4 regions of the Parabacteroides sp. 20_3 genome follow, and region 3 is predicted to be linked to each of the others. Evidence: riboswitches for the same ligand, from Rfam matches in the RefSeq annotation. Region 3 holds a riboswitch; each other region holds the start of a gene.

Region 1 (3,181 bases), on a different contig from region 3:
TAACCACTGCGTTCCAATAGCTCTTTCTTGGAAAGCTCCTTCGATAAAGCAGGATTTAACGTATGGCTTAAATCCAAGAAGCTGACCAACAGAAGCTCTTGCTTCTTCGCTCGTTTCAAATCCTCGAACACCGCCTGTAATTTCGTCTCATCCCGGTAAGCCTCGGCCAAACGGATAAACGCCTGTGTCTTTGGAACGAATCCTCGCTTTAGCTCCTCGCTCACCTCGACCGCCCCTTTCACCATCAAGGAAGAGACGATCGGGACAACATTTCGGAGACCGGTCTTCTTCTCCAACTCCGAGATCGTCAATTTCAAAACCCCGCTAAAGGCATCCAGTACCGCTTGCTCGTTCGGGCGCAAGGGGGCGGTGGCCTCGAAATCCTCATTATAAGTAACCGCCGTCTCGCTTTCCAACTTTAAGCCGGAAGGCAAGGCCGCCTTATACACGTCGCCCAGCTTACATATATAATAAGAAGATATCCATTTCCAGAAACGGAGTTGCGGACGGCGGAGCACCGGCGTGGCATCCAGCAAAGCGTAGATCTCCTTCGTCTCAAAATCGGATACCGGTTCCCGGTCGTGTACCTCCATGACGATAGCCGTATAATATCGTTTCTTCCCGAAATGCACGATCACCCGGCAACCGGGAATCACGGCTCTCTCCAGATCTTCGGGTATCCGATAGGTATAGCTATTCTCCAAAGGAAGGGGAAGTATGACGTCCGCGTATTTCATTCAAACAGGTGTTTCATTACGAGCCCAAAAATAACAAAAAAGGCCGGACTTCTAAAGCCCAGCCTCTCTCATTTTATTTTCACCTATTTAGAACAAGATCGCTGCCGTGATAGACCATCCACGGTTCTTTCCGGCACCGTCGGAGAGGTTCACCTTCTCAATGCTATAGTTATCAGTCAGTCCCAGACCATAATTGAAACCCACCTGCAAGTGACTGATCAGTTCCACGCCGGCACCGAAGTTAAAACCTGCGCTGAAATTCTTCGCCTTCACCTGATCCGCTACGGAACCCGGGATATCCCAAAATTTATCACCGCCTACACGGAAACCGATATACGGACCGGCTGCCAAATACGCCTTGACGATCGGTAAACCGAATTTCCATTTCAAGTTGACCGGAACATCGATATAATCCGTCTTCATCGAAGTCTTAACCCCGCCAGCCGAGGTCGTCTCCAAACCTTTTTGCGAATACAACACCGCCGCATCGATCCCGACACCGACCAACGGTAAGGTCGTCTCGATCATCGGACCCACTTGAAAGCCGGTTACATTATCCGCTTTCAACACGTCCGAGTTGAAATGAACAGACGATATATTCACACCTCCCTTGATACCGAATTTAAGCTGAGCGTTCGCCGGAAGCGCCATCAACGCTAGCAAGGCAACCATAACAAGTCCCACAATTTTCTTCATATTCATACTTCTTTTGTTAATTACTCGTTGCAAATAAACGCACTTTTCTAATAATAAACAAATATTCTCTATAGAGTGTTCACGGAATACCCCAGTCCTTTAAACGCAAAGAAAGCATGCATCTTACACACGGAGCTCATCCCGTCGGTCAGATTCATGCTTCTTTCCCTAATTATTATGGCAAAATAATTATCCGAAACCATGAGACGACTTGATAAGAAAACCTTGGATAAAGAATAGTAAAAACCGGATACGGTTCTTGCGTTCTCTTCCGGCCTTTCCTCGAAGCCGTCGAAAATATACACGCCTTGCAGGTCTTCTGACTTACTTCCGGTCTTAAGCGCCTTCCCATTCACTTGAATGAACAGTGGCAACAGTATTGCTCAACCCGTTTATGAAGCTTACAGCAGCGGGACTGTCCGGGATTCTCACCCGATTCCCTTTTAATCCCTATCCGGCGATTGCCGAAAGGGAACAAAGCATGTAGCAAAGATACATAAAGTTTTGATGTAGCCTAACACTTTCCACAAAAAATATCCTTATATTCCCGGTTCCTGATATAGCATAAAGCCGCCCCGATAGCCGTGCGATACTCGGCATACTCCGGTATCTTGAAATGGACATCGCACATCTCCTCCAGACGGGGGAAAATATCCGGGCATTGTGGCAAGCGAGTCAGGTTACCGATCAATACGATATTCTTGATATCGCCATTTAACGAGGCGAAAACAGCTCCTTGTCCGATGGTCTGCAAGACCATATGAACGATACCGAGAGCGATATCCTCAACCTTAGCGTTCGCGTCCGCTTTTCCGAAAATAGAGGCTGTCACGTCCAGCGGCAGGCCGGGTAGCGGATGCGGCGTAATATCCCGGATATGCAAGTCGATATCATTCAAGGAACCGTGCTCGGCCAAAGACGCTATTTGGTGAAAGTCATGCGTTTTCAATAATAGCTTAGACAAGCCGAGGATTGTTCCGCCACCGATACCCAATCCCCCGATATGCTCGATCGTGGAGCCTTGTACCTTGACAAAGGAGGTACCCGTTCCCATGCTGACCACCAATAGACTGTCCAGTCCCGTATTATATTGCGCCCCTAGCCCATTCGCAAGGAACTCATCCGTCTTCGCAGTTGGTAAGCCATATAAAGGTTGATCGATATAAGCACTACCTACACCTGTCAAGATCACTTTCTCTATATTCGAGAGCGAGATGTTATTATCATAAATATATTTACCGAAGGCCCCGAATAAAGAGGTTACCGGATCGGTAGCTTTCACGAACATCGGGTTCTTGATCTTCTTATCCTCCACGCCGACGATCTTGGTCGTGCTACCTCCCACATCTATACCTATAACGATTCCCATGATTCTTTCCCTTTTTAATTGAATAATCGCTACAAAAGTACATAAACCCGCATACAATACTAAAAAAGGCCGGACAAAATCAATTGTCCAGCCTCTCTTTATTTAAAAACCGTAAGGTCTAAACTCCATTTATTCGCCTAACAAGATCTCAAGGATCTGGCAAGCTGCCTTCGATACGGAAGTACCCGGGCCAAAGATAGCGGCAACGCCAGCCTTATACAAGAAATCATAGTCTTGAGCCGGGATTACACCTCCAGCAATAACGATGATGTCCTCACGACCTAGTTTCTTCAACTCCTCGATAACCTGCGGAACCAACGTCTTATGACCAGCGGCCAAAGAAGAAACGCCCATTACGTGAACGTCGTTCTCCACAGCT
Region 2 (3,181 bases), on a different contig from region 3:
ATTGCTCCCGATAGCCGGCTCTTATCAACAGGCATTACTGGATGACGTTGCCCAAGCCTATACGGTATACGCTCCGGAAGAAGCAGAGTCTATCTTCAACCGGGGAAACCAAGCGATCGAGGATATCAAAGGACATGTATCGGGTATTCGCTACAACGCTTGTAAAATGCGTGAGGCGAACCGTAAAGTAAGCGAGTTGGAAGATATGCACGCAAAAGCGATCATGTATCATAATTCAGTGAAACCTTATATGGATACACTTCGTTTCCATATCGATCAGCTTAAGCATATATTGCATGTAGCGTAATAAGATGGGCTGTCCGGGTTTGGTTACTCTCCGGGCAGCCTTCTTCTTTTAGCGAGGTTGGATAATCAGTAGGGAGAAATAGGGGAAATCCTTGGAATGTATAGTGGTGATATCAGTAGTATAATATTCTTTTCCTGTTCCAACATTCTCGAAATAATGAAAAACCGCCTTATCCGCATACTGCCGGATACAAGTATGAATAGCCTCTTGGCAACCCGGTAATTTCATGATGACGATGATCATTCCATTTTCTATTTTTGCCGAAAGTTCATCGAACGACGCAGTCCCGGGGATTACGTTAATTTGCTCCTCTTGTTTTACGATATGTATCCCGGCCAAGGCACCTGCCGCTATAAATGCCGGAATTCCTGCGATTCGATCGACCGGGATTCCTGCTTCCTCGAATTTATCGTATACATATTGTATAGATGAATAAAAACCAGCGTCTCCCTCGGCGACGATCACGATTTGTTTTCCTTTCAAATATTCAGCTTGGGCATCCAGAAACAATTCGTTATAAGCGTTTAACGCATCTGTCCGTTCCTTACTCATTGGCAAAATAAACGGATGGATCAAGGATTCGTCTACCTCAATAGCTTTCAATATATCCGTCGCCCGAGATATGATTCCATGCTTGCCTTGTGTAGCAGGACAATAGATAATATCAGCCTTTTGTAATGTTTTAAGCCCTTTCAGCGTAATTAATTCCGGATCACCGGGACCTAATGAGACGAAGTGAATAGGATGATTCATGTGTATCTGTTTTTATTTGAAACGCAAAAGTCCTTAAAATTGCGGATGTATACAAATATTCTTACTACTTTTGTCGCTGTAATAGGCTCCGCTTATCTCTTTTTCCGGGAGGCGGATTAAAAGGGAACCGGGTGAGAATCCCGGACAGACCACGCTGCTGTGAACTTCTAAACATTCGGACAATACCTTGGCCACTGGTTTCGTAATCGGGAAGGCGTCCAGAATGGAAGTAAGTCAGAAGACCTGCCGGTTCATAAATAAATGTTGCTGTCCCGTGGAGCAGGACGAGAGTAACTGTCAATGATCAACTGTCAATTAAACAAGGATTATGAATAAGTTTATAGCGGGTGGATGCTTGCTTTTATCGGTATTGACTTTATCATGTACTTCAGGTATCCGTGAAAAAGGAGAAATAGGGAAGACGGCTTCCGTAGAGCAATCCGCATTCTCGCAAGAGCAGGTTAAGCCTTTATACGCCCAAGGATTCAAGCTTACCTATGCGGATCAATATGTCTTGGCTGATATTCAAGATCCTCAAAACGAGGAAAGCACCACGTTTCATTATGCGTTCGTAAAAAGAGGTTCGAAACCCACGGGGATTCCCGTTGATTATACGATGATAGAGCTTCCTATCCGAAGCGTTATCTGTATGACTTCCCTGCAATTATCGAATTTTATTAAATTGGGTGCCTTGGATAAGGTCGTTGGGATTACCAGTACACGGCATTTGTTCAATAAAGAGATGAACGAACGCCTGAAAGAAGGTAAAACCGCAAAGATCGGTATAGAGGGAAATTTCGATAACGAGGTTATCATGAGTATGAATCCTGATTTGATCCTTGTATCGCCATTCAAGCGGGGAGGCTATGAGACGCTGAAAGACGTGGGTATCCCCTTGATTCCCCATTTGGGTTATAAGGAGACTACGCCATTGGGACAAGCTGAATGGATCAAGTTCATAGGCTTGTTGTTAGGGGTAGAGAAAGAGGGCAATGAGCGTTTTGCCGCCATTGAGAAGAGGTATAATGAATTAAAGGAACTTACGGCGGATGGCAAGGTTAAAAAATGTCCGATCGTTTTTAGTGGCGAGTTACGGGGTGGAAACTGGTATGCCGTAGGAGGAAAGAGTTTCTTGGCACAGCTTTTCAAGGATGCCGGCGCTGATTATTTCTTGAAAGACGATGAGCGATCCGGTGGTGTTACATTAGACTTCGAGACGGTCTATAACCAAGCGGACGATGCTGATTTCTGGCGTATCGTGAATAGTTTCCCGGGAACGTTTAGCTATGAGGCATTGAAAGAGCAAGATCCTCGTTATGCGGATTTCCGTGCGTTCCGGGAGAAAGGGATTATCTATTGTAATATGAAGAACACGCCGTTTTATGAGAGTATGCCGACAGAACCGGAGATCGTCCTAGCGGATTTGCTTCATATCTTTCATCCGGATTTATTACCGGATCATGAGCCGGTCTATTATTCTCGACTTAAATAAGGAACGCTGATGAGACATTCAAATACCCTATGGATGCTGGCGATTGTCACGGCTATTTTTGTTCTAATCTTTTTGAATTTGGTGTTGGGGTCAGTCTCTATTCCTCTTCAATCGGTTTGGCATATTATCTGGAATTCAGGAAATGAGCCTATTACATGGCAGAATATTATCTGGAAATCCCGACTACCACAGGCATTGACAGCGTTGGTAGCGGGAGCAGGCTTATCCATCAGCGGCTTACAGATGCAAACCGTTTTCCGTAATCCATTGGCCGGACCTTCGGTCTTAGGTATCAGTTCGGGAGCGAGCATGGGTGTCGCTTTCGTGGTGTTGTTAAGCGGTAGTTTAGGGGGCGTTGCCTTGAGTAAACTTGGTTTTATGGGGGAGATCGCCTTATCGATAGCGGCCGTGATCGGTTCCTTATCCGTGATGGCGCTGATCGTGTATGTTTCCCAAAAGGTAAAAGGAAATGTCACGTTGTTGATTATCGGTGTGATGATCGGTTACGTGGCAAACGCCGTGATCGGTGTACTTAAATTCTTTAGCGTCGAGGAGGATATCCGTGCATACGTGATTTGGGGATTGGGTAGTTTCGCCCGTGTTTCCGGTAATCAGATGACGTTGTTCGT
Region 3 (3,181 bases):
ATGTCCCATTTTGATAAATTACCCGACTACCACTTGCGGATAAATATTCATTACTTACTGGATTCGATATTTTTTCTACTGTATAGGTATCTATTATATCCAACCCATTCAGCACCTGTATCTCTATCGTATAAACACCGTCTATGTCTAAATTTTTCAATGGAACCAAAATTTTCCCAGAAGAGCCTTGTAAGCTCACCGCTCTTAATTCTGTGATTATATTACCTTCGGCATCGATTACATAAGTAGCGATTCTTTTATGACCACTATCCTCATTTCTATAAACACGAACTTCATAAGAGGTGGCTTCCTCTACTTTCGGAAAAGTTAAAACAGCATCAAGACCATTGAAATCTATTTCCGGAATAACAACTTCCGTTATCGTTACCTCGCAAACAGCGGTATATCCGCCATCTACCGATTGGGCTGTTATTTTCACCACACCGGGCTTGACACCTGTTACGACCCCATTTTCTACGGTTGCTATGCCTGTATCGGAACTACTCCAAATAACCTGCTTATTATCAGCGTTTACAGGAGAGATACTAGCTACAAGGGTTGCGTTTGCTCCTGCTTGTAAACGCAAAGAAGACTTATTGAGAGAAATGGATGTTACGTGTATCACCGGGATCTCGGGTTCATCCCCTCCACCTCCAGAGGGTATTGTCGCAGCGACAAAGACATCCCCGGGCTGAGTTCCTTCTGATGTATTCATATTTCCATTCCAGCTCCACGCATCCCAACAACCATCCGTCAATACACGGCTTGTCGCACCTAAACCAGAATAGCTAAAATTAGAGGTTTGGCTACTTCTCACAAAATAACTCCAATAGCCATAATACCAACCGGCTTGCCAATGAATGCCATTGCTACAACTCCAATAGTCATAGTCATAAGATGGATATCCATATCTTTCCGCATTTATCGGGTGATAAATAACTCCTGTTTGAACCCCTTGCCGAATGGCGGCCGCAACATCCTCTGCCGGATGCTCTGGATGAGAAGTTTGCCCCAACAGCGGATTTGTGATAGGAGGTTCAAATTTAAACGCATTTTTAGGCTCAGACTTCGCTCCCTCTAGATCATAAGAAATATTAAGTCTACTTTCACCATACCCGATTCCATCGATCGTATATCCCATCCAGCCAGTGTATTGGGTGAGCAATACCAATCGAGGATCTGCTTGAGCAATCGCCACGATCATATCATGTCCGGTTGCCTCGCCATCCCAGCGATATCCCCAAACCATGGCATCCGGGCGATTCCCATCATGCCATTCAATCACTAAAGCGGCTTTATTGCTACCGTTACCAACCCAATATTGGATGTCATCGAAAGTAAAACTGGCATCAGCTCTTAACTGAGACTCCTGCTTTGTTGAGATATTCCTTGCGGAAGGATGCGGTTGACCTTGGACCAATACTTGCGCATAGGCTCCAACTACGTAAAAAGTCATTACAAAGAAAAAAGATAAAAACTTTCTCATAAGCATAATATTAATGTAAAACTCCAAAAAACAAATACACTGAATGATATAAAAAGACATGGCTTTAACAGGTTAACACAAAATAAATTACCCATAGTTCCCCACGAACTACGGCATAACTTACCCTATCAAAATTACCTCTTTAGAGCAATGTTCTCTGTATTCCATATTTGAATCATACGCTAAACCCCGGTAGCGTAAAATTGCGGCGGTTATCCGGCATTGGCAGGTCTTCTGACTTACTCCACTTTAGAACTTCCTTCCCGTTCCTTCCGGAAACAGTGGCAATGAGTTGATGTCTAAAGCTTTTTTGGAGCTTACAGCAGCGGGACTGTCCAGGTTTCTCACCTGATTCCCTTTTAATCGCCGTACCTGAATAGGGTAGGCGAACCAATACGATGGCAAATTTATAAAAAAACAATTCAAAATATACACAATTTTATCAAAACCTTTATTCCCTCAACCATCGCTGGCCATTCGTGGGTATTCGCAACCCTCAAAATACATATTTGTAGGTATTGCCGAGACTAATAAGATATCGGATATTTGTCTTCGTTATTAAACTATAAAAACAAATAGAAATGAAGACTATAGGAATATTCTACGGCTCGTCTACAGGAACGACGGAAGGGATCGCGAAACGTATCGCAGAGAAGCTGGGTGTGGAAGACAAAGATATTCATGACGTATCTAACGCTTCTCCCGCTGATGTAGCGCCTTATGAAATCTTGTTATTGGGCTGTTCCACTTGGGGCGCCGGAGATTTGCAAGATGATTGGGATAGTTATCTAGGGAAGCTGAAAAAGCTGGACTTAAGTGAGAAAACCGTCGCATTATTCGGTTGCGGAGACTCAGCCTCTTTTAGCGACACTTTCTGTGACGCCATCGGTACGATCTATTCCGACCTGCGAAATACAGGTTGCAAGTTCATCGGCGCTGTAGATGCCTCGGGATATTCATTTGACAGTTCCACCGCCTGCATAAACGGTATGTTCGTCGGACTTCCTCTGGATGAAATGAATGAAGACGATCAAACAGAAGGGCGGATCGACCAGTGGTTGGCATCTATAAGGAAAGAAGGAATTGAATAGACGCACACTTTTACATACATAACTGTTTAACCTTAATATTACAACGTTTGCGTATTCAACTTGATTGGTTTAGATTTATGAAGAGGTATGTGGGTCAAACATACCTCTTTCTTTTCATCTCAGTTTCCTGAATTGTTTCTTTATCCAAAAATAATAGCCGGTTATCGCGAAGATCGTCCCCAACAAGGAAACTAAGCAAGTCAATATACGGGTAGTCATTCCCCCCCACGAGCCGACGTGTACGGAATAAATCCATCCTCTTATCTTCCCCGATTTTGGGAGATCTTTATATAATTGGACTTCCGTAATCTCACCCGTAGCAGGATCAAAGGAGTAACGGTCGCTTCCTCTTGTATTCCCATAACGGGCCGTAGAAACCGTAGCGGAGCCATCTTGGATCGTGATTGAGTTAAAGTCCGGATAATGGCTTTTCAATGCCGATAACACCTCAGCCCATTGTGTGTAATCCGTCTTTTTCTTCGCGGGTTTCTTCGCGCCGGAAGAAGCTGGAGCATGATGCGCTTGAGGCGGGTTTGCACTAATACCGAAGACACTATAAAAGGCATTTCGATACCAACCAAACGACCATGTTAATCCGGTTAAC
Region 4 (3,181 bases), on a different contig from region 3:
CGTTCCGTCATTTTAGCTTGCAATGCCAGATAACCGGAAAAGCGACGGTTGCCATTATCACGCCAGCCCTCTTGATCGGAAAAGTTGACATTGGCGTAATAATTGACCGGACCGACCAATTTACCGCCCATGCCAAGTGTCGCCTCTTTATTCTCGTAACTACCGTAGGCCAATCGAGCATTAACGCTCTGTTTCTCTGACGGGGATTTACGAACGATATTCAAGGTTCCACCTACGGCTGAATGTCCGTAAAGTACAGAAGCCGGTCCCTTTAATAATTCAATAGACTCGATACAGGATAGATCGGGTACGGGATAAGAGTTGTTTATTGCCGAACGTTCATCGCGGATACCGTCTATCATCATGATAGAATGATCGAAACCACGGATCGACAATTGTTGAAATGCGCCATAAGATGTTTGGAATCGTACGCCCGGCATAAAGCGTACCGCATCTTGGATATTACGGATACCTCGCAACTCCAAACTACTCGCCGTAATGCTATTAATTGAAATAGGAAGATATTTCATAGGTACGTCCAACTTCGTGATTTGTGGACGTGGCTTGCGTGCGGCGGTCGCTACGACTTCTTGAATATTGAATGTCGTATCGGCGAAATTCGTGTACTCATTCTTGTGTTGTGCCTGCATCGTACTGATACATAAGGCTGTCAACGGTAAGATTGTCAAAACTCTTTTCATGTATTTAGCATATTAGTCCTTTTCTACCGCATAAGCTTTTTTCTTGTCGACGATATCAATCATCTTATGTTTAGCCATAAAACGGGCGTGCTCGATGAAAATCTTCTGAATATCCGGATTCTGTCCCAGACCTTCCATAAATACGCTTACCTCGTAGCCTTTCTTTTCCAGTTCCTCTTTCCAATCACCGGCGATATCGTTTTTCGCATGGTCTCCAGCGACAAACATAAATGGCATTAACACGACTTTCTTCGTACCATTGGCTTTTACTTGAGCTTCCATCGTATCAAAAGAAGGATAACCTTCAATAGTTCCTACGGAATAATTCTTGAACCCCTTCTCCTTCAACATATAATCCAACATGGCATATTGGGCCGTTGCTGGAGTATAAGTGCCATGACCTACTAATAATGTAGCGCCTTCCTTCGCCCCATTTTTTATGATAGCAGCGATTACTGCCTCATAATCTTCCGGCGTATACAATAGGGGATTGCCGATTCGGATTTCCTTGAAAGAAGACTTCATGGCGGCAACGTCTTTACGTAAGGATTCCATCTCGATACCTTCGATTATATTCGTGGATTGGATCAAGATGTGCGTATAACCATCAGCCTTTAACTTTTCCAAGGCTTCGATCGGGTTTAGTTTCTCTATGCCACGAGCTTTTAAGCGGCGCATTACAATGCGAGAAGTCCATGCCTCACGCAACTCAACATCTTTGAAAGCTTCTTTCGCTTTTTGATTGATCGCGTCGATTGTCAAGGCACGGGTATCATCATGGGTTGTTCCAAAATGTACCATCAATAAAGCGGCCTTATCGCCCGGTTGTAAAGAGGCGAATAAATCGGATGCTACAAAATTCTCGCCATCGTGCGCACGACAAACTAGGCTGATGACCAGCAGGAAGAAAGATAGTAAGTGTTTCCTCATCATATGAATATATTAATAATTAGATTACATATCAATCCCACGGAGACAACGTATTATTCCGTCTCCAACATCTTTTAGATATAGGTGATATTTCTATCCTCTTAATTGCTCCTAACCCCGGGAGGAATTAATCATTACTTCGCTTGGCAGGTTTCCTGACTGGCTCGGAAAGCAACCTTCCCATCTTTCTTAAGACAGTGGCATAGCAGAACGCTTTCCTTTTCAAGAGCTTCACAGTAGCGGGCACTGTTCCGGATTCTAACCGGATTCCCTTTTATAGAGTTGTCGGTAGACAAACTCTATCACCTAAGCGGTCGCAAATTTATATAAATAATCCCGAAAAGTAACAACATCTTTCAAAGAATCCCTGTTCCAATAGCATCTTTTTTGTTTAACATCAAATAAATAGATATGGAATGGATAACTAATTTACTTCAACATTATCCGGAGCTAGCTATTTTCATAACCTTAGCTCTCGGTTTCTGGATTGGCAAGTTTAAGATAAAGAAGTTCACGCTGGGAACGGTTACCAGCGTATTATTGGTCGGTGTATTGATCGGGCAATTAAAAATCGATATAAGCGGACCGTTAAAGTCCGTCTTTTTCTTGATGTTCCTCTTCGCTGTAGGATATAGCGTTGGGCCACAGTTCTTCCGGGGATTGAAAAAGGAAGGTCTTCCTCAAATGCTTTTCGCCGCCGTCATGTGTATATTTTGTTTGATCGCTCCTTTTTTGTTAGCGAAACTTATGGGATATAACGCAGGCGAGGCCGCAGGATTATTGGCGGGCTCCCAGACGATGTCGGCAGTATTAGGAGTTGCCGAAGATACGATCGGACAGATGAATATTAGCGATACGGATAAAAGTGCTATGGTAAATGTAATGCCCGTGGCCTATGCGGTAACTTATATTTTCGGTACGGCAGGATCCGCATGGTTAGTGAGTGATATCGGGCCACGTCTTTTAGGAGGACTCGACTACGTGAAAAAAGCGTGTAAAGAGCTAGAGGCTAAAATGGGAAATAACGACGAGAGCGAGCAACCGGGCTTTATGCCAGCCGCCCGTCCGGTAACTTTCCGGGCCTATAAGATTAGTAATGAATGGTTCAAGGATGGCAAAAGCGTAAAGCAGTTGGAGGTATATTTAGACCAATTGGGACGGCATTTGTTCGTGGAGCGTGTCCGTATTAATAATGTAGTAACCGATGTTAAACCGGATTTGGTTTTACATACCGGAAATGAGGTTGTTCTAAGCGGTCGCCGGGAATTCGTGATCGGAGAGGAGAACTGGATTGGCGACGAGGTCAATGACATTGAATTGCTTGATTTTCCGGCAGAGACGTTACCCGTACTAGTGATCCATAAGGAATACGTGGGGAAAAAGATCTGCTATTTACGCAATCAATCGTTCATGCATGGTGTTAGCATCAAGTCCGTAAGGCGCGCGGGTATCAATATCCCGGTCTTGGCCGCTACGGTGATAGATTCCGGTGATATGCTGGAATTGGTAGGCATGAAATCAGAGGTAAATAAAGCGGCGACGGCTTTAGG

Evidence for each region. Region 3 has a riboswitch for cobalamin ahead of ACESPU_RS16865 (Ig-like domain-containing protein). Riboswitches for the same ligand answer to the same signal wherever they lie in the genome.
Region 1: it holds a riboswitch for cobalamin, as region 3 does, so the genes downstream of both, ACESPU_RS10365 (porin family protein) here and ACESPU_RS16865 (Ig-like domain-containing protein) in region 3, are expected to answer to the same signal.
Region 2: it holds a riboswitch for cobalamin, as region 3 does, so the genes downstream of both, ACESPU_RS04035 (ABC transporter substrate-binding protein) here and ACESPU_RS16865 (Ig-like domain-containing protein) in region 3, are expected to answer to the same signal.
Region 4: it holds a riboswitch for cobalamin, as region 3 does, so the genes downstream of both, ACESPU_RS00200 (sirohydrochlorin cobaltochelatase) here and ACESPU_RS16865 (Ig-like domain-containing protein) in region 3, are expected to answer to the same signal.

What each region holds. Positions count from the first base shown of each region.
Region 1 covers NZ_CAXSNO010000004.1:280,710-283,890, forward strand. The annotation lists gene priA (primosomal protein N') at 1-737, opposite strand, end outside; gene ACESPU_RS10365 (porin family protein) at 825-1,433, opposite strand; cobalamin riboswitch at 1,725-1,928, opposite strand; gene coaW (type II pantothenate kinase) at 1,948-2,802, opposite strand; gene scpA (methylmalonyl-CoA mutase) at 2,932-3,181, opposite strand, start outside.
Region 2 covers NZ_CAXSNO010000002.1:46,453-49,633, reverse strand. The annotation lists gene ACESPU_RS04045 (hypothetical protein) at 1-307, shown strand, start outside; gene ACESPU_RS04040 (precorrin-2 C(20)-methyltransferase) at 356-1,060, opposite strand; cobalamin riboswitch at 1,127-1,326, shown strand; gene ACESPU_RS04035 (ABC transporter substrate-binding protein) at 1,389-2,552, shown strand; gene ACESPU_RS04030 (iron ABC transporter permease) at 2,562-3,181, shown strand, end outside.
Region 3 covers NZ_CAXSNO010000008.1:208,767-211,947, reverse strand. The annotation lists gene ACESPU_RS16865 (Ig-like domain-containing protein) at 1-1,486, opposite strand, end outside; cobalamin riboswitch at 1,693-1,896, opposite strand; gene fldA (flavodoxin FldA) at 2,068-2,577, shown strand; gene ACESPU_RS16855 (PepSY domain-containing protein) at 2,692-3,181, opposite strand, start outside.
Region 4 covers NZ_CAXSNO010000001.1:49,310-52,490, forward strand. The annotation lists gene ACESPU_RS00195 (TonB-dependent siderophore receptor) at 1-701, opposite strand, end outside; gene ACESPU_RS00200 (sirohydrochlorin cobaltochelatase) at 714-1,631, opposite strand; cobalamin riboswitch at 1,759-1,956, opposite strand; gene aspT (aspartate-alanine antiporter) at 2,043-3,181, shown strand, end outside.